DNA from 3 places in the Enterobacter sp. JBIWA008 genome. Region 1 is predicted to be linked to each of the others. Evidence: predicted binding sites of a transcription regulator. Region 1 holds the regulator's gene; each other region holds the start of a gene.
What was found. Region 1 encodes LexA, which represses DNA repair genes until DNA is damaged. Its sites were predicted from a motif close to TNCTGTATGTACATACAGNA; they were not measured.

Region 1 (7,699 bases):
ACCCGCACGCACCGCCAGCCAGCTCAGCGGCGTCACCTCGGCACCCACGCCAACATACTGCGACGTATCTTCGCTCTTGAATCCTTTGGTTTCCGTCAAATCACCATCGGCGGTCAGCGTCACCAGGTCGTTGTGCCAGGCGGCACCGGCGGTCACCAGCGGACGGATCTGGTAGGTGTCTTTATAGCTCACCACTTCTCCCGTACGCCCGTTACGGATACGGATATCTTTGGTATCGATATCGCGCGACATAAGGTTTTGACCGCTCACGCCAACGGTCCAGTGTTCGCCGAAATCAGCCGCAATACCGGCATCGACGTTAAAGCCCGTGTCGTCCGTGCGGTAGCGGCTATCGTTCCACTTGTTACTGTCGTAATCGTAGATTGACGTGGTGTAGTTATAGACCCAGGTTTTTTGCAGCTTTGGCGTCACACCCACGGAAACCGGGACGCCGCCGAGGTCAAACTGACGGGCAACGGCAACACCATAGTCGGACACAATCGCCGCCCGGCCAGACGCCGTTGAGTTGAGGTTTTTAGTGATCTGATCCGTACCGTTCAGCGCAGCGTCCAGGGCAACACCGGCAGCCACCACATTGCTTCGTTGAATGCCGCGCAGATAATCAATATCTTGCTGATCGATGGACGAGCTCACCCGGCCATGAGCATAGCCTTTCGCCATAAAGGCTACGGAAAGCACATCGTTAGGGATACTCACGGCAAGCCCAGCGCCTGCCGTCGCGCGTGCGGTTTTACCCTTGAGATAGTCCAGCTCATCGGCAAGATCTTTGGCCGCGCCCTGGAACTGGTTGATGGAGCCTAGCGGATTGGTGATGACCTCAATTGGCGTAAGGTTATTAACCACATCCTTATAATGGTTGATTTTGTCGTTGATGGTATCAATCTCATCCTGAAGATTGTCCTCATCCGTCACCTGGACGCCAACGGACGGCAAAATGACCGTCACATCATCGTCCGGTTTTGCCTTTGCCAGCAACGCGGGGTTGATTAACGCCCCGCTACCATAGCTCCCGGAGGCAACGCCAGTGCCACCCATTGCGTCGCTCCGTGATTCTGTCCAGGTATTGGCTGCTCCCGCCTGATTTGCCATAAACAAGGAAACAGCGATACTAACCACCGAAAATTTAAAATTTTTTTTCACAGTATGCCCGTTATAGTCTGTTATGAAATAACCCCTGTCTGTTATCACCCAAACAGGAACGAACTATTGCTGTGAATAAGTAGTAAAAGACCCGCTATTTCTATCCCTAAGTAAAACTCCCTTACGGCCTGTTATATTTTGTGACGGCCCTCAATATTTATAGAAGAGGAAATTATTTTTTCCCAGGTTTTCCATCATGCGGTCCAAAAAACTGGGGTGGGTGGTCTACCCAGCGATCCTCACGGGTAGCGGCATACACGGGGTTGAGCGGATAGTAGATGCGGTTGTGCTTCTTGTTGGCCTCGCCAACGACCAGTAACCGCACCTCTTCGTCCGTGTTGTTGATAAAGGTGTGGCAGATACCGGTTCCGGCAGGAAAACCGACGCTGTCGCCCGGTTCAAGTTTCCATAAATAGCCATTAATCCACGCCTCTGGATAACCTTCGAGCACATAAATGAACTCTTCTTCATCGCTTTCCGCATGCGGATAGGACGTTCTGCGCCCGGGCGGCAAACGCTCATGATGGATGCCAATGCGCCCTAGCCCAAGCTTGCGAGCCAACGGGGCGCCGATAGAAAAAAGCTCATCGCTACCTGGATAGGTCGAATCATCCGCGCCTTCTACGTCGCGCCAGTGCCGAATACAGTCAGGTTTTTTCATTGTTTATTTCCCGGTTTGCAATGGGTCAGGTATAGCACAGACTGGCGGATCTCGGCGTTTTTACCAGAACATGATAAAGTGGGCGTTTTCCGTCCTATAACATCCGGGGTGCTAAATGGATAAGTCCACAAAAGAGCTGTTAGCGCAGGCCGAAAAGCTGTGTGCGCAACGCAATGTGCGCCTGACTCCGCAGCGCCTTGAAGTATTACGTCTCATGAGCCTGCAGCAGGGTGCCATCAGCGCTTACGATCTGCTGGACCTGCTCCGCGAAAGCGAGCCGCAGGCGAAGCCACCAACCGTGTATCGCGCGCTGGATTTCCTGCTGGAACAAGGATTCGTGCATAAAGTTGAGTCCACCAACAGCTATGTGCTGTGCCATCTGTTTGATCAGCCCACCCACACATCGGCGATGTTTATCTGTGACCGCTGCGGCGTGGTGAAAGAAGAAGCTGCGGAAGGCGTGGAAGATATTATGCATACGCTGGCAGCGAAAATGGGTTTTGCCCTGCGTCATAACGTGATTGAAGCGCATGGGCTGTGCTCTGCCTGCGTGGAAGTGGAAGCTTGTCGTCATCAGGACGCATGTCAGCACGACCACTCAATTCTGGTGAAGAAAAAGCCGCGTTAACGGCAAAAGAAAAGGCGGCTTAGAGCCGCCCTGTGGGTTATTCAGCGTTACCAGCGGTAGTCGTTACGGGTTTCCCAGTCTTTGACTTCGTTTTCCGCCTGATCTTTCGCGTAGCCGTAGCGTTCCTGAATTTTACCGACAAGCTGATCGCGTTTACCTTCAATGACGGTCATATCGTCATCTGTCAGCTTACCCCACTTTTCTTTCGCTTTACCTTTGAACTGCTTCCAGTTGCCGCCGATTTCGTCTTTATTCATCATCGTGTCCTCTTAGTTAAACGTCGGGTCGTAACGTCCGTTACGTTCTTTTCTGCTGGACGTGATAAATATTGTAGTTAAGGATTTGGCAGTTGATTTCATATTCGGAATCTTTAACCGTCACGATATATCGTGACGTGAAGGGAACCAGGTATCGTTTTGCCAGTGGCGGTGCCAGATAAAAGCCAGCGATATCCCTCGCAGCGAGAGGAAAACGGCCAGGGCCAGCCACAAACCGTGATTTCCAAGCCAGGGAAGCGTCAGCAGCGTCAGGCCAAACCCTACCGCCGCGACCGCCATGCTGTTGCGCATTTCCGCTCCGCGCGTCGCACCAATAAACATGCCGTCCAGCAGATAACACCAGACGCCGACTACCGGTAAGATGACTTGCCAGATGAGATAGTGACTCGCCAGCTCGCGCAGCGCAGGGATAGACGTAAGTAATGAAACGATCTGCTCACCAAAGCAGGCGTAAACCAGGCCGAACGCCAGCGCCACCAGTCCCGACTGACGGCAGGCTGCCCGCCAGACGTCCCGAAGCTGCCCGCTTTCGCGCGCACCGTACGCCTGCCCGGAATGCGCTTCTACCGCATAGGCAAAACCGTCCAGCGCGTAGGCGGTAAAGGTCAGCAGCGTCATCAATACCGCGTTGACCGCAACGATTTCTGGCCCCAGTCGAGCCCCGAAAACCGTCAGCGCGCCGAAGCAGAGCTGAAGCAGCAGCGAGCGCAGCATGATGTCACGATTAAGTGCCAGCAGCTTACGGATATTGCCGCGCCATGCGGTTTTGAGCAGCGCCAGGGAGATGCCGCGCATCGCCAGCACGCGCCAGACCATCCAAAGACCAATAATAAAGGTTCCGTACTCGGCAATCGCCGTCGCCAGCGCCGCGCCCTGCACATTCATATGCAGTCCCATTACCAGCCAGACATCCAGCACAATGTTGAGAAGGTTGCCCACCACCAGCAAAATCACTGGCGCACGGGCGTACTGAACGCCCAGTAGCCACCCCAGCAGAACCAGGTTAGCCAGCGAGGCGGGCGCGCTGAGCCAGCGGATTTCAAGGAAACGTCGAGCCTGGGCCAGTACCGCCTCGCTGCCGCCAACAACATGGAGTGCAAAGTCGATCAGGGGCGCACGTAATATAACGATTAACGCCCCCGCGCCAAGCGCAAGGATCAGCGGCTGGACCAGAGCCCGCGCCAGACGCAGCGGATCTTTTGCACCATAAGCCTGTGCCGTGAGCCCGGTGGTGCTCATACGCAAAAAGAGCAGCAGCATAAACAGGAAGCTGGTTGCCGTTGCGCCAATCGCCACGCCGCCGAGATAAACCGGCGAATCAAGATGACCAATAACGGCAGTATCGACCAGACCCAGCAAGGGCACGGTAATATTGGAAAAAATCATCGGCAGAGCAAGACGCCACAATGCCTTATCGGATGCCGTCAGCAGTGACATGAAAAATACCGGGAGTGGGGAATGAAGCAGGCTACAGCGGCGCCATAGCCTGTCAGGAAGAGGTTACAGCCATTCACCGTTGCGAATCACCCCAACCGCCAGTCCTTCGATAGAGAAGTTCTGTTCGCGGAGATCGACCACAATCGGGGAGAACTCGTTGTTTTCAGGCAGTAGCTGAACTGTGTTCCCCTGTTTTTTCAGACGCTTGACGGTGACTTCATCATCAATGCGCGCGACAACCACCTGACCGTTACGCACATCCTGCGTTTTGTGCACCGCAAGCAGATCGCCGTCAAGAATACCGATGTCTTTCATCGACATGCCGCTAACGCGCAGCAGGAAATCAGCGCTCGGTTTGAACATGGCCGGATCGACCTGGTAGTGGCCTTCAATATGCTGCTGCGCCAGCAAAGGCTCACCGGCAGCAACACGCCCCACCAGCGGAATACCCGTCTCTTCTTCCACCAGCAGGCGGATACCACGTGACGCGCCTGAAACAATCTCAATCACGCCCTTACGCGCCAGCGCTTTCAGGTGTTCTTCGGCAGCATTCGGAGAACGGAAGCCCAGACGCTGAGCGATTTCCGCACGCGTGGGTGGCATACCCGTCTGGCCGATATGATCCCGGATGAGATCAAACACCTCTTGCTGCCTGGTCGTTAACGCTTTCATTCCGCCCCCTGGGTGTATATACAGTTATGCTGTGAGTATATACAGTCAAAGGCGATTTTGGAATCAAAAACTGCACAAAAAACCAGGGACTTAATTATTCCTCGAGGCTCATCGGAAATGTGACCAAAGCAGCGTGACCCAGGTAATAACGGCAGTGATAATCGCCAGCAACACAGCAGCAGAGCCCATGTCTTTTGCGCGGCCAGAAAGCTCATGGAAATCGGAACCGATGCGATCAACAACGGCTTCAATAGCGCTATTAAGAATTTCCACTATCATCACCAGAAGCACGGAACCGATAAGAAGCACGCGAGTAATAGCATCAACATCAAGGAAACAGGCAATGATCACCGCGATGATAGCGGCGACGCCCTCCTGGCGAAAAGCGGCTTCGTTGATCCACGCAGCACGGAAACCTTTCCATGAATAGCCGGCGGCTTTGATGATACGCGTTAACCCAGTGGTATTATTGGCCATTAAAAGAACCTTTTTAAAAAAAGAGCGTCAGTAACAGGAGCCGTAGCGCGTTTCGCTACAGCCTGAAGTATGACGGGTAACAACAGAAATTTTGCGCGCTTTCTGTTATCCTTGCGCCGCAATTGCATTATTAACCAGAGGCTTTACATCGTTTATGTCCGGCTGGCCACGAATTTACTACAAATTACTTAATTTACCATTAAGCATACTGGTAAAAAGCAAGTCTATCCCAGCAGAACCCGCGCTGGAGTTGGGGCTCGATACGTCGCGTCCTATTATGTACGTTTTGCCTTATAACTCGAAGGCAGACTTACTGACGCTTCGCGCCCAGTGTCTGGCGCATGACTTACCGGACCCGCTTGAACCGCTTGAAGTTGACGGTACGCTGCTGCCGCGCTACGTGTTCATTCACGGTGGACCGCGCGTGTTTACCTACTACACGCCAAAAGAAGAGTCCATCAAGCTGTTCCATGACTATCTCGACCTGCATCGCAGCAACCCCGATCTGGATGTGCAGATGGTGCCGGTATCGGTGATGTTTGGTCGTCGTCCGGGCCGTGAAAAAGGTGAAGAGAACCCACCACTGCGCATGCTTAACGGCATTCAGAAGTTCTTCGCGGTCTCCTGGCTGGGACGCGACAGCTTTGTGCGTTTCTCCCCTTCCGTTTCGCTGCGTCGAATGGCGGACGAGCACGGCACCGACAAGATCATCGCGCAAAAACTGGCGCGCGTGGCGCGTATGCACTTTGCCCGTCAGCGCCTGGCTGCCGTAGGGCCGCGTCTCCCGGCGCGTCAGGATTTGTTCAACAAGCTGTTGGCCTCCAAAGCGATTGCTCGCGCCGTTGAAGACGAAGCGCGCAGCAAGAAAATATCGCATGAGAAAGCCCAGCAGAACGCCATTGCGCTGATGGAAGAGATTGCAGCGAACTTCTCTTACGAGATGATTCGCCTGTCCGATCGTATTCTCGGCTTTACCTGGAACCGCCTGTATCAGGGCATCAACGTTCATAACGCCGAGCGTGTACGCCAGCTGGCGCATGATGGCCATGAGATTGTCTATGTCCCCTGCCACCGCAGCCACATGGACTACCTGCTTCTTTCCTACGTGCTCTATCACCAGGGGCTGGTACCGCCGCATATTGCTGCCGGTATCAACCTGAATTTCTGGCCAGCAGGTCCGATTTTCCGCCGCCTGGGCGCCTTCTTTATCCGTCGTACCTTCAAGGGCAACAAGCTCTACTCCACCGTGTTCCGCGAGTATCTGGGCGAGCTGTTCAGCCGCGGCTATTCCGTGGAGTACTTCGTGGAGGGCGGTCGTTCCCGTACCGGACGTCTGCTCGATCCGAAGACCGGCACGCTGTCGATGACCATCCAGGCGATGCTGCGCGGAGGAACCCGTCCCATCACGCTAGTGCCAATCTACATTGGCTATGAGCACGTGATGGAAGTGGGCACGTACGCCAAAGAGCTGCGCGGTGCGACCAAAGAGAAAGAGAGCCTGCCGCAGATGCTGCGCGGCTTGAGCAAGCTACGCAATCTCGGCCAGGGCTATGTGAACTTCGGCGAGCCGATGCCGCTGATGACATATCTGAACCATCACGTTCCCGAGTGGCGCGAATCCATCGATCCTATCGAAGCGATTCGTCCGGCCTGGCTGACGCCAACGGTCAACGGCATTGCGTCCGAACTAATGGTGCGCATTAACAACGCCGGTGCGGCTAATGCCATGAACTTGTGCTGTACGGCACTTCTCGCTTCGCGCCAGCGCTCACTGACCCGTGAGCAACTGACGGAACAGCTGGATTGCTATCTGGATATGATGCGCAACGTGCCGTATTCGGTTGATTCAACCGTGCCTTCAGCAACCGCCAGTGAGCTTATCGATCACGCGCTGCAGATGAATAAGTTTGAAGTCGAAAAAGACACAATCGGCGACATCATCATTCTGCCGCGTGAGCAGGCAGTGCTGATGACGTACTACCGCAACAACATCACCCATATGCTGATGCTGCCGTCGCTCATGGCGGCCATCATTACCCAGCATCGCCGCATCTCGCGTCAGGAGCTATTGCGTCACGTTGATACGCTCTACCCGATGCTGAAAGCGGAGCTGTTCCTACGCTGGAGCAAGGATGAGCTGGCGGGTGAACTGGACAAACTGACGGAAGAACTACGTCGTCAAGGGCTAATCACCGTCACGAATGACGAGCTGCACATCAATCCGTCACGCTCCCGCACCCTGCAGCTGCTGGCCGCCGGTGCGCGCGAAACGCTGCAGCGCTACGCCATTACGTTCTGGCTGCTGAGTGCGAATCCGTCTATCAACCGCGGTACGCTGGAGAAAGAGAGCCGGACGCTGGCACAGCGTCTGTCCGTTCTGCACGG
Region 2 (7,699 bases), 2.1 Mb from region 1:
TCGCTTTTTGCTTCGCCGTTTTTAATTTCGCCCATCACTTTCAGCTTCTTGGAGATGTCGCGACGCTCTTTGGACAGCTCAGCGTTTTTGATGATGTAGTCATCAACACGGTCTTCATAGTCGCTCTTCATGCTGGCGATGATGCCCTGAATAGCCTCAACGCTCATACCTGGCTTGATGTAGTCGCTCAGGTTGTCGAGCAGCAGAACACGTTTCTGGTTGTCACGGATCTTCTTCTCAACGTCCTGGATTTCACGCTGCAGTTTGTTTTTGCGGCGGAACAGGCGGACGAATTCCAGAACATCCTGGAACGAAGGCTTGGTAGTTTCCATTTTTACACCCCTGATAATGTGAGATTCGGATTCGTAAGGCAACCGTTGTAACAGACACCGGCTGCGAATGACAATGAGTATATCGTTTAAAGCTATCATAACCCCAATTGCTGCTGAATCGAAGCAGCAGCCGTCACATACGCCTTTTATTTGCGCAGCGCCCGGCAAATAAGGTGCGATAGCAGCTCAAGCTGCCGCGCCAGTTCCATACTCAGCCAGACGTAGCCATGAATAGGCGTTTCCGCCACGTTATCGCTCTGGCGTTCATTGATTAACTGCTTCAGCTCCGCAACGATCTCATTCAGTCGCTCGCTGTTGGCCAGTATCGGCTGCGGGTTGCCTTCATAGAGCGCATGGGCGATGGTCAGCAACGTTTGCTGCGTCATCTGCTGGGTTTCTTTCAAAGTCTGCGCGTTAAGCATCAAGAGATGGCTGGGACGCGAGGCCCAGTGGGCGTTGATTTGCAGTTCAAGCATGCAGACCAGATTGCGGCTTACCGTCTGGATGGCTTCGAAAATCGATTTCTGTATATGGGTTTCTTTGCTGGCGGGCGTGATCAGGCCGCGCATTTTGACCACGTCGTTGAGGATCGTTTGCAGATGCTTTTCCAGCCGGGGACGCTCGACCAGATTCGGGGAAAAACCGGCCTGATAGACGCGGTTAAAGGTGGTAACGTAGTTCGCCATCTGAATACGCCAGTGCAGAAAAGCCCGCTGCGGCCAGATACCGGTGAAGAGCATGGCCAGCAGTGACCCCAGGATAACATCCCCGCTTCGCCACAGCGCCGTGGTCATATCCCCGGCGGGCGCACCGACCACCACCGCGAGAGTAATCCCAATCAGCAAGGCCTGATACGGTCTTTTGCCCAACGCCAGCCAGCCGCACAGGAACATGGCACCACCGCACCATGCCAGCATCACGGGAAACGAGATAAGCTCCAGCTTCAGGGCGATAAGCCCAAGGGCCGAGCCTAAAACCGTCCCGCCAATTCGCTCGAAGGCGCGCGGAACAACGTTCCCCCAAAACGAGATGGGCCCCATCACCACCACCAGCGTGATCAGCGGCCATGTTCCTTCCGGAACATCCAGCAAACGAACCAGTACAAACGTCAATACGAACGCCAGCGCGATGCGGCACCCGTGCACCACGCGGTAATGTTTGTACAACCGAATTTCAAAAGGGGTTAATGATTTGTCGGGACGCACACCCGCTCTCCAGCTACACGGCAAATCACAATTGTACTGTGTTTTCAGCCGGGCGGATCGCTCCCGGCTGAAAAACCCTTCATTTAGCAGGATTAAGCCGTTTTATGCTCTACCGCGATATACATTTCGATATCCCAGTAGCCGTCTGCATTGCCGTCATTGAGATAGCGCTCGAAGCAGGGTTTAAGCGCCATCTGGTATTTATTATCCTGCAGCAGGGAGTTGAAGAACTGATACCACGGCGTGGCGAAGTCGTAGTTTTCCACGCGCGCCGTGGCCACGGCATAATCCCCGGCCGCGATTTCGGTCATCATGACGCCTTCGCTGTTTTCCGGGATAACGAAATCGTCCGGTACCGTAACGGCTGTATCACAACGCAGTTTTTCTGCCGGGACCTCGTCGGGGTTATCGTAGTAGACCGCAACCCACTCAAGTGGCTCAATGTGGCGCCCGTCCACCCACATGACCAGCTGTTCAAAGCCCTGTTTTACCGTTTGTTCCCACGGTCCGACCAAATGAAAACCGGCAATCTTACGTTTCTGTTGCTGCTTGATGCTGTAGTCCATGCTGCCTCCATTTATTACTGTATATATATACACTATAAAGCGGATTCTGAGGGTTCAGCAAACGTGAAGTGTTTATTATGTGAGCAGACTCGCAACCCTGCCAGTCTGCTCGTCAACCGCTAGAGCGTGTGATGCAGATAATCGCTCATGCGTGAGAACAGTCCACCTTTATCAACGGCTTCCAGCGTCACCAGCGGCCAGTGCGCTACCACCTTGTCGCGGTCATAGAGCTGGATTTCTCCGACCCGCTGATGCGCGGCAATCGGTGCTTCCAGCTCTTTTTTATCCAGCACGTATTTGGCTTTGATGTTCGGCACTTCCGCTTTCGGTAAGGCCAGCCAGAAGTCCTGGTCAGTGCCCAGTTTCACCTGCTCCTTATCGCCGTACCAGATACGCTCTGTCCCTACTTTTTTACCGTTATGCAGGATCTGCACCGTATCGAAATTCTGCTGCCCCCAGTGCAGCAGTTTTCGGGCCTGGTCCTCACGCCCTTTCGGGCTGTCCGCCCCCATGACTACTGCGATTAAACGGCGCTGGCCGTCAACGGCAGAAGCAATCAGGTTAAAGCCCGCGCCAGACGTGTGACCGGTTTTAAGCCCGTCAACGTTCATGGTCTTATCCCACAACAGGCCGTTACGGTTCTGCTGGGTGATCCCGTTCCAGGTCAGGCTCTTTTCGCTGTACATATGATAAAACTCAGGCTCGCCGTGGATGATGGCCCGGGAGAGTACGGCCAGATCATAGGCAGAGCTGTGTTGGCCCGGCGCGTCCAGCCCGTGGACGGTTTCAAAATGCGTATCGCGCAGGTTCAGCTTTTGCACATAGTCGTTCATCATCTTCACAAACTGCGGCTGCCCGCCCGCCACGTGATCGGCCAGCGCCACGCAGGCATCGTTGCCAGAATCAACGATCAGGCCGCGGCTTAAGTCACGCACGCTGACGCGTTCGCCCTCTTTCAGGAACATCAGCGACGAGCCGTCAAACACCGGGTTACCTTTTGCCCAGGCATCGCGTCCTACGGTGACAATGTCGTCCGGCGTAATACGATGGCTATCAATGGCCCGATCAACCACATACCCCGTCATCAGCTTGGTCAGGCTCGCCGGATTACGTTGCTGATGTTCGTTGCCCGCCGTTAAGATCTGACCAGTCGTGTAGTCCATCAGCACCCATGAGCCAGCCTGAATGGCCGGCGGCTGCGGCGAAAAATCCAGTGGTTCGGCCGCAAAAGCAGATGAGACACTCGAAGCGAGTAAAGAAACAGCAATAAACAGACGGCGTTTCAACGGTATATCCTCAGGTCATTAAAAATCGATGATCTTTTTACGGGAGTTCTGATGTCGTTACCTGGCTTAATTGCAAAAAAATGTGACAGAACGCAGATTTTTCTCGGAAGCTGGCGCGCAAATTTGCGCCACGACGGTGCTTTTTATTCGGCCTGACCCGCACGATCGTTTACCATAGTGACGTCATTTTTTAACAGGATGGTATTACTGGTGTCTGACTCTGCCGCTCGCCCGACTTTTTTGTTCCACGACTACGAAACCTTTGGCACTCACCCGGCGCTGGACCGACCGGCGCAGTTTGCCGCCATCCGTACCGACGACGAATTCAACATCATTGGCGAGCCTGAGGTCTTTTACTGCAAACCGGCTGATGACTACCTGCCGCAGCCCGGGGCGGTCATGGTTACCGGCATTACGCCTCAGGAAGCGCGGGAAAAAGGCGTTAACGAGGCTGAATTCGCCCGACGCATCCACGATCTGTTTACCGTTCCCAATACCTGCGTGGTTGGTTACAACAACATTCGCTTCGATGACGAAGTAACGCGCAACATCTTCTATCGCAACTTCTACGATCCCTATGCCTGGAGCTGGCAAAACCGTAATTCGCGCTGGGACTTGCTCGACATCATGCGCGCCTGTTATGCCCTGCGTCCTGAGGGCATTAACTGGCCGGAAAATGAGGAAGGACTGACGAGCTTCCGGCTGGAACACCTGACGCGCGCCAACGGCATCGAGCACAGCAATGCTCACGACGCGATGGCGGACGTCTATGCCACCATTGCCATGGCGAAGCTGGTGAAAACCGCCCAGCCCCGACTGTTTGAGTATCTGCTGAGCCACCGCAGTAAACAAAAATTGACCACGCTGATTGACGTTCCACAAATGAAGCCGCTGGTGCATATTTCCGGCATGTTTGGCGCCTGGCGCGGCAATACCAGCTGGGTCGCTCCGCTGGCGTGGCATCCGGACAACCGTAATGCGGTCATCATGGTGGATTTAGCCGGCGATATTTCGCCGCTGCTTGAGCTCGACAGCGATACCCTGCGTGAACGGCTTTATACCCCGAAAAATGAACTCGGCGATCTGCCTGCGGTACCGATCAAACTGGTGCATATCAATAAATGTCCGGTACTGGCGCAGGCGAATACGCTGCGTCCGGAAGATGCGGACAGGCTGGGCATCAACCGTCAGCACTGCCTCGATAATCTGAAAGTGCTGCGCGATAATCCGCAGGTGCGCGAAAAAGTGGTTGCTATCTTTGCCGAGGCGGAGCCGTTCGTGCCGTCCGAAAACGTGGATGCCCAGCTCTACAACGGCTTCTTCAGCGATGCCGATCGCGCGGCGATGAATATCGTTCTGCAAACCGAGCCGCGCAACTTACCGGCGCTGGATATCACCTTCGCCGATAAACGCATCGAAAAGCTGATGTTTAATTACCGCGCGCGTAACTACCCCGGCACGCTGGACGAGGCAGAGCAGGATCGCTGGCTGCAGCATCGTCGCAATGTCTTTACCCAGGAGTTTCTTAACAGCTATGCCCAGGAGCTGGAAATGCTTTATGGCCAGTATGAAGGGAATGCTGAGAAACAGGCACTGTTGAAATCCCTGTTCCAGTACGCTCAAGAGATTGTCTGAGTGAGGGGTATAAAAAAAGCCGGAGGCGATGTCTCCGGCTTTTTTTTGCCCGATGGCGCTGCGCTTACGCGACGTCTTCGTACTGAGGAACCGGGTTACGGAAGCTCTTCGTGACGCAGGCCAGGTAAATCAGGCCGATACCCGCCCAAATCAGGCCTAGCACCATAGAGCTCTCTTCCAGGTTAACCCACAGCGCACCCACGGTCAGGGCACCGCACATCGGCAGGAACAGATACTGGAAGTGATCTTTCAGCGTCTTGTTACGCTTTTCACGGATCCAGAACTGCGAGATAACCGACAGGTTAACAAAGGTGAACGCCACCAGCGCACCGAAGTTGATCAGCGCCGTTGCCATTACCAGGTCAAAGTTAATCGCCAGAAGCGCGATCGCACCGACCAGGATGATGTTCATCGCCGGGGTACGCCAGGTTGGATGAACGTAGCCGAAGAAGCTTTTCGGGAATACGCCATCGCGGCCCATAACGTACATCAGACGCGCAACGCCTGCATGCGCGGCCATACCGGACGCCAGTACGGTGATGGTGGAGAAGATCAGCGCGCCGACCTGGAACGCTTTACCCGCCACATAGAGCATAATTTCCGGCTGAGACGCATCCGGATCCTTAAAGCGAGAGATATCCGGGAAGTACAGCTGCAGGAAATAGGTCGAGAAAATAAAGATCAGACCGCCAATCAGCGCCGTCAGGAAAATTGCGCGAGGAATTACGCGCTCTGCATCTTTCGTTTCTTCGGACAGGTTGCTGATGCCGTCAAATCCGGTAAAGGAGAAGCACAGAATTGTTGCCCCGGTAATCATCGGGATCACATGTGCATCACCAGACCAGAATGGCTTGCTGCTCGCCAACGTGCCAGCACCTTCACCGTGGAACACGCCATAGATCACCATGCCAAGAATAACGGCAATCAGGACGACCTGAAGGACGACGATAACGGAGTTAAAGTTGGCAACGGACTTGATGCTGCGCAGGTTAAAGGCCGTCATAAAGGCCACCAGCGCCACGACAAACATCCAGGATGGAATCGACGGCACCAGGGCTTCAAAATAAATTTTTGCCAGCAGAATATTGATCATCGGCGCGAACAGATAGTCGAGCAGCGAAGACCAGCCCACCATAAAGCCAACTGTCGGGCTGATGGATTTCTGGGCATAGGTGTAGGCAGAACCGGCAGACGGATAGCGACGCACCAGCTTACCGTAGCTGAGCGCGGTAAAGAGGATCGCAATCAGCGCGAAGCCGTAAGCCGTCGGCACATGACCGTCTGTGAGGCCTGATACGATACCGAATGTATCGAACAGCGTCATCGGTTGCATATAGGCAAGGCCCATCATAACAACCGGAATCAACGTAAGCGTTTTACGTAATTCCACGCGAGAGGTGTTTGGAGTTGCGTTATGCGACATAGTTATTCTCCTTTACGGTGATAACCGCCACGTAAGCGAAAAATTGCCCCATTTCTTTATTCCTCAGCGACAACAACTGTCGGATTTTAGTAAATATCTATCCGGTACGAAGCCCGGCCTCTTGGTTTTTAGTTTCGTTTCGTACATGCAAAAAAAAATAACCGACGCCTTTTATATCGTCGATTATTCATTTGGTTGCAGCGGCGGCATTTTGCCCCACATCGGATACAAAAGGCAATACTTTACAAAGCACGGGACAATTTTCTTTTTGCTAACTGGCTGATTTCTGGACGCCGGGCTGAGAGTAAACGGCGGCGATAGCACTATTTGCTAAAATCTCGTCTCGCCACCAGGCGCAGGCTAGCCCTGCTGTTTGTTCATTCCAGCCTACCCACACCGATTCATTACTGTTTTGAGCAAGTACCTGTTTTTCAACAAGCGCACCGCTATCAATAAAGCGCTGCGCCAGATAACGCGGCAAATAGCCGCAGCCCAGACCGCTAATTTGCAGTTCCAGCTTGGTTTTATAGTCGAAAACGGTAATGGCCTCCTGCTCATCAAGCAGCTGCGAGGAGACCGAAGATTCCGGACGAGAGCTGTCCCCGACCACGATGGCGCGGTAGCCTTTAATCACGCGACGGTTGATAGGCTCGGGTTCCTGAGCCAGGGGATGATGGGGCGCCACGGCAAATACTTGCTCCAGCACGCCCAGCCGGGCGAAACCAAAATCACTCAGTTGGGGAGGCTCATGCAGCGCACCAACGAAAATATCCGCCCTGCCCTGCGTTAAGGCATCCCAGGAGCCCCCCAGCACGCCGTTGATAAAAATAAGCCGGGTCACGCTGTGGTGTTGATAGAAGGCTTCAATCAGCGGCGTCAGCAGAGAAAACGGAAAGGTATCATCCACGCCAATAACCAGCTCGTTTTCCCATCCCTGATGGAGTTTTACGGCCTGTTTTTCCAGTTCACGAACGGTATGGAGGACTTCGCGGCCTTTTTCCAGCAGCATCTGTCCGGTACGGGTGAAACGGGCACGATGCCCGGAGCGATCGAGGATCTGGATATTGAGATCGCTTTCCAGTTTTTGAACGGTATAGCTCAACGCAGATGGGGTTTTGTAGAGCTTTGCTGACGCAGCGGCAAAGCTCCCCTCTTTTTCCAGAGCATCCAGAATAATAAGAACATCCAGCAGCGGTTTCATGCTCGCCCCCCTTCTGGTGCGCGATTGTCTCCGCTGCGGGACTTATTCCAT
Region 3 (7,699 bases), 1.9 Mb from region 1:
CATGTTATGTTTCACTGCGAAAATCAGATGAGGCAAAACAGGAAAACTGGGAGCGGCACGCCAAGCGCAGCCGCTAGCGGGCGATATCCTCGCCCGCCTGAAACTCAGAACGTTTCCCAGTTGCTGTCGGTAGAGGCGGTTGTTGTTGCCGGACGCAGCAGCTGTGGCGTTTTCAGATTGGTCGGGCGTGGAGCGACCGCTTTTTCTTTACCGTTCAGACGAAACGCCGCTACCGCCTGGCGCAGCTGCTCGGACTGATCTTCCAGTGCCGCAGCCGCCGTGGCGGACTCCTGCACCAGCGTGGCGTTTTGCTGCGTCACGCTGTCCATCTGCGAAACGGCCAGGCTCACCTGCTCAATACCGCGGCTCTGCTCGTCAGAGGCTGATGAAATTTCACCCATGATATCGGTCACGCGGGTGACGGCGGCGACAATTTCCTTCATGGTGGTGCCAGCCTCGCTGACCTGCTCAGAACCGGTATTCACCCGGCTGACGGAGTTCTCGATAAGCCCTTTGATCTCTTTCGCCGCCTGCGCGCTGCGGCTCGCCAGCGTACGGACTTCGCCTGCAACAACCGCAAAACCACGACCCTGTTCCCCGGCGCGTGCCGCTTCCACCGCTGCGTTAAGCGCCAGAATGTTCGTCTGGAACGCGATGCTGTCAATCACGCCGGTAATATGCGCGATTTGCTGCGAACTGTCGGCGATTTCGTTCATGGTGCGAACCACGTTATCCACGACGTGACCGCCGCGCGCGGCCGTTTCAGAGGCGTTTTTCGCCAGCAGCGTGGCCTGACGGGCGTTATCGGAGTTCTGTTTAACCGTCGCGGTCAGCTCTTCCATGCTTGCGGCGGTCTCTTCAAGCGAGGCGGCCTGCTGCTCGGTGCGGGCGGAAAGATCGTTGCTTCCTGCGGCAATTTCGCCTGCGCCGGTGTAGATGGAATCGGTACTTCCACGTACGGCGCTGACGGTGGTCACCAGCGACTGCTGCATCTCGTGCAGGCCAGCGGCCAGCTGACCCATCTCATTGCGACCGGAGATAGCGATCTCCTGCGTCAGGTCGCCCCCTGCAATGGCGCTAATATGGTTCATAATGGAGTGGAGGGGTTTCAACAGCAGGTGCTGTAAGCCCTGCCAGATGTCCACCAGAACCGCGATAACGGCCAGCAGAATAGCCGCCAGGGTCCACTGCATCTGCGTGAAGCTGCTCTGGTTCTCTTCGGTTGCCGCCTTCAGCAGGGTGTTGTTTTCGGCGCGCCAGCGGTTATAGACCGCTTCCATCTCGTCCTGCGCCTGCTGCGCGTCCAGATCGCCATAGGCCTGGTAGTTGTCGGCACGCAGATACTCAATCGATAAGCGCATCACTTCGTGCATCTGGTTCCAGGATTTCTGCATCTCGTCGGTTAAAGCCGCCTCCTGGCCGTTAACCTGCGGCAGTTTCTGCCACTCTTTGTTATAGGCTTCGGCTTTTGCCAGCGAGTCGGTTGCCGTGCCAAGCAGTTTATTGATCGCCGCAAGGGAAGCCGGGTCACGCTGGTTTTTCAGGTAGCGGATCGCCACGCGGGTGACGGTGACGCGCGTTTTCACCAGCGTGTTCACGCTGTCGCTCAGGCTTTCCTGCTGGGCATTAAGCACGCCGGAATTCTGGAAGTTATGGCGATCGTTGCTGACGGCAGAGTAGAACAACCCTCCCGTGACAACTTGCAACAGACAGAATATGGTGAGGGCAAAGATAATACCGGTAATCACGTGCAGATTTTTCAGCATAGCGGTCGTCCGTTAGAGAAGATGCAGGGTTACCTCATTACTATCGTCGTAGAGAATGTAAACTTTAATTAACTCGCGCTTAACTAAGGGCTCCGGTGAGGAACCTGTTGTAAATCCGGATCATTTTTATGAGGAAGGTTAACATGAGCAGCATTGATAAAAGCGGGACGTACGCGCTTGGGACGCGGACGGTTAAACGACTGGGCTACGGTGCGATGCAGCTCGCCGGACCGGGCGTCTTTGGCCCACCGAAGGATAAGCAAGCCGCGCTGGACGTGCTGCGCGAAGCGGTGGCGGCGGGGGTGAACCACATTGATACCAGTGATTTTTATGGTCCTCATATCACTAACCAGCTGATCCGCGAGGCGCTTCATCCTTACCGGGACGATCTGACGCTCGTCACCAAGATTGGCGCCCGTCGCAACGACAAAGGCGCCTGGCTGCCGGCCTTTTCCGCGCAGGAACTGACTCAGGCGGTGCATGACAACCTGCGTAATCTGCAGCTGGACGTGCTGGACGTGGTGAATCTGCGGATCATGTTTAGCGCACACGGGCCGGCGGAAGGGTCGATTGCTGAACCGCTCTCCACCCTGGCCGAATTACAGCAGCAGGGGCTGGTGCGTCATATTGGCCTGAGCAACGTCACGGCCACCCAGGTTGCGGAAGCCCAGAAGATGGTCCCGGTGGTGTGCGTGCAGAACATGTACAACATTGTGAACCGGGGGGATGACGCGCTGGTGGATCTGCTGGCGCAGCAGGGAATTGCCTACGTGCCGTTCTTCCCATTGGGAGGCTTTACGCCGCTGCAATCTTCCGGGCTGAAGGCTGTCGCGGACTCACTGGGCGTAACGGCAATGCAGGTTGCGCTGGCATGGCTGCTGCAACGTTCCCCGAATATTCTGCTGATCCCTGGCACCTCTTCCGTGGCGCATCTGCGGCAAAATCTCGCGGCGGGGGAGCTGCAGTTACCGGCTGACGCACTGGAAACATTGAATTCGCTGATGGATTAAAGGTAACACGCGCAAAGCCTGAAGGGTGCTTCCGGCTTTGCGCGCTTAGGCTCCTGTCTGACTTTTCTGCCTGTGCAGCGCTAACGCTTCCGCCACAATCTCCTGCTTACTTTTACGCGTCTCAAAGGCGGTGGTTCTGATGTACTCCATCAGATCGGGATCGATGCGGGCGCTCAGCATCCTGAGATCGGCCTCCTTTGCCAGACCGCGTGCAACACGCTTGTCTGGATAGTCACGGGCTGGCATGGAAAATATTCTCCAGTAAGTCTTGTTAATTTGTGCTGTAAAATATGCTTTTATCTGACTTTAAAGTCAATGTGTAGTTATTGCATAGTGATGTTATTTTTTATAAGTCATAAACCAGATGACTTTTATATGACTTATGATATCAGGCCTGTTAACGGCAGGCGATGTTGCTCAATTAAAACCGCTCAAACTTCAACGCGTTTGGGTTCACCTCCGGAAATGACCTTGATCCTTGTCCATAATCCGTAATACTGTATTTATATACAGTATCTGGCGAGAAAGGCATTATGGACACTCTCTTTTCTTATCATCCAAAGCAAATCATTGAATTACCGTTATTTTTAGAACGTGTTGCCTGTGGGTTTCCCAGCCCGGCGCAGGATTATGTGGAGGATCGTCTCGATCTTAACCGGCTGGCAGTAAGGCACCCCAGCGCGACCTACTTTATCAAGGTGAGTGGAGACTCCATGACTGGAGCGGGGATCGGCGACGGCGATCTGCTGGTGGTCGATCGTTCGTTAAATGCCGAACATGGGGATATCGTCGTGGCGTCGGTCGCCGGTGAGTTTACGGTTAAAGAGCTACAGACCCGTCCGGTTCTGAGACTTCTGCCGCATAATGCCCGCTATCAGCCGATTACCTTTCAGTCCGAAGAGGAGCTGCAGATCTTCGGCGTCGTCACCCACACGCTTAAAACGCATAAATATGTTCGCGCTGGTTGATGTGAACAGCTTCTATGCCTCCTGCGAGCGGGTATTCCGCCCCGATCTGGAGGGGAAGCCCATCGTGGTGGTTTCCAATAACGACGGCTGCATTATTTCACTGTCGCGGGAGGCAAAGCAGTTCGGCATAAAAATGGGTGAGCCGTATTTTAAATTCAAAGAAAAGCTATACCCGTCGCGGGTGTACGTCTTTAGCTCGAACTATGCGCTGTATGCCGATCTCAGCAGTCGGGTCATGCAAACGCTGACCGATCTCGCCCCGGCAATAGAGATTTACTCTATCGATGAGGCGTTCGTGAACGTTTCAGGGGTCAGCCACTGCCTGTCACTGGAAGCGTTCGGTCACCAGATGCGCACGCAGGTCTTTAAAAATACCGGCTTAACCGTTGGCGTCGGTATTGCTCCGACAAAAACGCTGGCGAAGCTGGCCAACTATGCGGCGAAACGCTGGGCCAGCACCGGCGGCGTGGTCGATCTCTCAGGCCGCGAGCGGCAGCGTAAGCTGCTGGCAAAGGTTCCGGTAGAGGAGGTGTGGGGGGTAGGGCGGCGCATCACAAAAAAACTGAACGCGATGGGCATTACCACTGCGCTGGAGCTGGCGGAAGCGTCGTCCTGGGTCATTCGCAAACATTTCAACGTGGTACTGGAACGGACGGCCCGCGAGCTTCGCGGTGAGCCCTGTCTTGATCTGGAAGAGTTCACCCCCACGAAGCAGCAAATTATCTGTAGCCGTTCGTTTGGACACCGTATTACGCAGTACGAGGAGATGCACCAGGCCATTTGCGCCTACGCGGAACGCGCTGCGGAAAAACTGCGCGGCGAGCATCAATACTGTCGTTTTATCAGCGTGTTTGTGCGCACCAGCCCGCACGCGGACAACGAAATTTATTACGGCAATCAGGCTTCGGTCACCCTGATGACGCCCACCAATGACTCGCGGGATATCATCCGCGCCGCCACGCAGGCGCTGGGGCGTATATGGCTCGACGGATATCGCTATATGAAAGCCGGGGTCATGCTGGCGGACTTTTTCAGCAGCGGCGTCGCCCAGCTTAATTTGTTTGACGATAATCGTCTGCGCGCCAACAGCGCGGCGCTGATGGAAATGATCGACAGCCTGAATCATTCCGGCAAAGGGAAGATATGGTTTGCCGGGCAGGGGATTGAGAAACCGTGGGCGATGAAGCGGGAAATGCTGTCACCGGCCTACACGACGCGGTACGCGGATTTACCGGTGGCGAGGTAGAAGGCGACTATTTTGTGGTTTCATACGTCGCGATCTCAGGCAGTAACTGCTCGATCACGCTGACGACATTTCTGACGCGCTGCGGAATAAAGCGGGCGTCAGGATAAACGGCATAGAGGAAGCGATCGGGTAACCGCCAGTGGGGCAGCACCGGTACCAGCGTGCCCGCCTGCAGCGCCCTGGCCACGAGCGGTCGCTGCAGGCCGCCGATACCAATCCCGGACTCCAGCGCCTGCAGCAGCGCGTCGCTGGTATTGGCCCGGAAAACGGTATTCACGTTGACCTCGACCGTTTCCTCGCCAGAAATCAGGCGCAGGGGGGCATCCAGCGGAATACCGCTGAACCGTACGTGTGGCAGCGTGGTCAGCTCGCTGACGGCGTGTACAGCCTGAAAACCGGGAGCGGCAAACAGCGCGGCTTCAATTCGCGCCAGCACGCGAGCCGCGTGCGCCTGCGGAGGCTCACTGCCCAGCCGTATCGCGATATCCACGCCCTCCGTCACCAGATCGGCAAGGCGGTCATCCAGGGAAATCATCAGCTGCAGTTCGGGATGCAGGCGCTGTAGCGCCAGCAGATGCGGCAAAAAGATCTGCCCCAGGCCGCTTGGTAGCTGGACGTGGACGCGTCCCTGAACGCCAGGGTCGACAGGATGTAAACGCCTTTCCGCTTCCCCCATGGCGTCCAGCACAAGCTGCATATCACGCCGGTAACGTTCACCCTGTTCGGTCAGCTTCATCTTACGCGTCGTACGGTGCAGCAGCACCACGCCCAGTGATTCCTCAAGTGCCGCGATCTGTTGACTGACGGCGGACTGCTTAATACCGGTCTGACGGGCGGCGGCCGAAAACGAGCCCGCTTCAGCGACGCGTAGAAAGGTGGAAATGGCATTGAGCTTATTATTCATTTAATGATTCTGCTTATAAGTGCCATCGGTTTCAGGGTATATCTCCAGGAAAAATAATATATCACACTGCGTCTGTCACCCTTTCCGGAGAAACACCATGAATAAGATGCAGCAACACAACGTCGCCCTGGTCGCGGGCGCCAGCGGCATTGTCGGCAGACAGCTGGTCAACACGCTCCTGCACCATCAGTGGGAGGTTATCGGCCTCAGTCGCCGCGAGGTAACCCATCCGGACGGCATTCCCGTGGTGAACGTCGATTTGCTGGATGCGCAGGATACCGCACGGGCGCTGCACGGCCTGAACGGTGTCACCCACATCTTTTACAGCGCCTGGGCGAACGCGGCTAACTGGACGGACATGGTTGAGCCGAACGTCACCATGCTGCGTAATCTGGTCAGCACCCTCGAAAAAACGGCCCCTTTGCAGACGGTAAGCCTGATGCAGGGATACAAAGTCTATGGTGCGCATCTCGGGCCGTTTAAAACCCCGGCGCGCGAAAGCGATCCCGGCGTGCCGGGTGCCGAATTTAACGCCGCGCAGCTCGCGTGGCTCAGCCAGTTTCAGCGGGGGAAAGGCTGGCACTGGAATGCCATCAGGCCGGGCGTGGTGGGGAGCCCGGTACCGGGGAATGCCATGAACCTTGCGCTGAGCATCGCCCTGTACGCCTCCCTGTGCAGGGCGCTGAGGTTACCGCTGCGTTTTCCCGGTTCGGAACAGGCCTGGCACAGCATCGTTGACCATACCGACGCCGGGCTGCTGGCCGAGGCCACGCTGTGGGCCGCCGCGTCACCTGCGGCACAGAATCAGGCCTTCAATGTGAATAATGGCGATATCTGGCGCTGGAGCGAGCTCTGGCCGCGCATCGCACGCTGGTTTGAACTGGACTCTGCGCCGCCGGTGAGGCTGTCATTTCATCAGCTGTTTAACGACTATCGCGGGGTATGGCGCGAGCTTGCCGTGGAGCGGCTGGCGGAAGCGGATATTCTGCAGCTGAGCGACGGGCATTTTGCCGATTTTGTCTTTGGCTGGAATTACGACATGTTCGGTGACGGGAGCAAGCTGCGCAGGGCGGGCTTTACGCAAATGCAGGCGACCGATGAGATGTTTTTCAGCCTGTTCGCGCAGCTGAGAGCCGCGCGGATTATTCCCTGACCGTAAGGGTTGTTGTCATCAACGATCGGCGCGTTATACTCACGCGTTAATAAAAAAGGTATGGCGGGGCAGAGGGATGCACGAGAGTTTAAAAATGATATCAGTCGCGCTGCCCCTCATTGCGCTTTTCATTCTGTTAAGCTTTTTTGTCAGACGCATTCGCCAGGCAAAACGCATCATTTCAGACTGTAACGGGATGAAAAAAATATCTGCCAACCCCTCAATATTTGGCGGGAATGCAGGTAAAACCTGGTTTTATGATGACCTGTTTTTATATGAAGTTAAAAAAAACGCCACCCGTAAGATTGCGCTGGCTAACATCATTAAAATCGGGCCGGGAAATACCGAAATAAATAGCAGACGGGTCTGGATTGTTATTTACCGTGATGGTGCTAATGAAAAGCAAGTACAGTTTTATAACAATCTCACCCTCTGGAATCACAACTTCACGGCTTTTCTGGCGGCGATAAAAAGTGCCAATCCTGACGCTGTCATTAAAGAACGCTCATTCCTCAATCTATGAAAAAGGACCGCAGATGCTTTGTGGACGCCGCACGTGGGCAGCGTCCATAGCATCAGGGTTAAGGGCTTACTCAACCGTTTGGGCCCGGCAGTGCGGCTTTGATCTCACCCCCCAGAATGGATTGATTTC

Region 2: a site for LexA is predicted at 2,119-2,138, ahead of sbmC (DNA gyrase inhibitor SbmC). Genes of this name have one in related genera too.
Region 3: a site for LexA is predicted at 3,272-3,291, ahead of umuD (translesion error-prone DNA polymerase V autoproteolytic subunit). Genes of this name have one in related genera too.

Annotation. Positions count from the first base shown of each region.
Region 1 covers NZ_CP074149.1:357,571-365,269, reverse strand. Annotated here, with positions in the region: gene KGP24_RS01730 (conjugal transfer protein TraF) at 1-1,161, opposite strand, end outside; gene KGP24_RS01725 (cupin domain-containing protein) at 1,334-1,822, opposite strand; gene zur (zinc uptake transcriptional repressor Zur) at 1,938-2,450, shown strand; gene KGP24_RS01715 (CsbD family protein) at 2,498-2,707, opposite strand; gene dinF (MATE family efflux transporter DinF) at 2,828-4,165, opposite strand; gene lexA (transcriptional repressor LexA) at 4,229-4,837, opposite strand; gene KGP24_RS01700 (diacylglycerol kinase) at 4,946-5,314, opposite strand; gene plsB (glycerol-3-phosphate 1-O-acyltransferase PlsB) at 5,469-7,699, shown strand, end outside.
Region 2 covers NZ_CP074149.1:3,081,424-3,089,122, forward strand. Annotated here, with positions in the region: gene KGP24_RS14865 (DUF496 family protein) at 1-332, opposite strand, end outside; gene KGP24_RS14870 (FUSC family protein) at 479-1,537, opposite strand; gene sbmC (DNA gyrase inhibitor SbmC) at 1,630-2,103, opposite strand; gene dacD (serine-type D-Ala-D-Ala carboxypeptidase DacD) at 2,223-3,389, opposite strand; gene sbcB (exodeoxyribonuclease I) at 3,597-5,024, shown strand; gene plaP (putrescine/proton symporter PlaP) at 5,089-6,447, opposite strand; gene yoeI (membrane protein YoeI) at 6,437-6,499, opposite strand; gene KGP24_RS14900 (LysR substrate-binding domain-containing protein) at 6,719-7,648, opposite strand; gene KGP24_RS14905 (SDR family oxidoreductase) at 7,691-7,699, opposite strand, start outside.
Region 3 covers NZ_CP074149.1:2,217,054-2,224,752, forward strand. Annotated here, with positions in the region: gene smrA (DNA endonuclease SmrA) at 1-77, shown strand, start outside; gene KGP24_RS10840 (methyl-accepting chemotaxis protein) at 105-1,766, opposite strand; gene KGP24_RS10845 (aldo/keto reductase family oxidoreductase) at 1,910-2,776, shown strand; gene KGP24_RS10850 (hypothetical protein) at 2,822-3,022, opposite strand; gene umuD (translesion error-prone DNA polymerase V autoproteolytic subunit) at 3,310-3,744, shown strand; gene umuC (translesion error-prone DNA polymerase V subunit UmuC) at 3,728-4,990, shown strand; gene KGP24_RS10865 (LysR family transcriptional regulator) at 4,998-5,894, opposite strand; gene KGP24_RS10870 (SDR family oxidoreductase) at 5,992-7,047, shown strand; gene KGP24_RS10875 (hypothetical protein) at 7,124-7,570, shown strand; partial or broken gene KGP24_RS10880 (arylamine N-acetyltransferase) at 7,650-7,699, shown strand, end outside.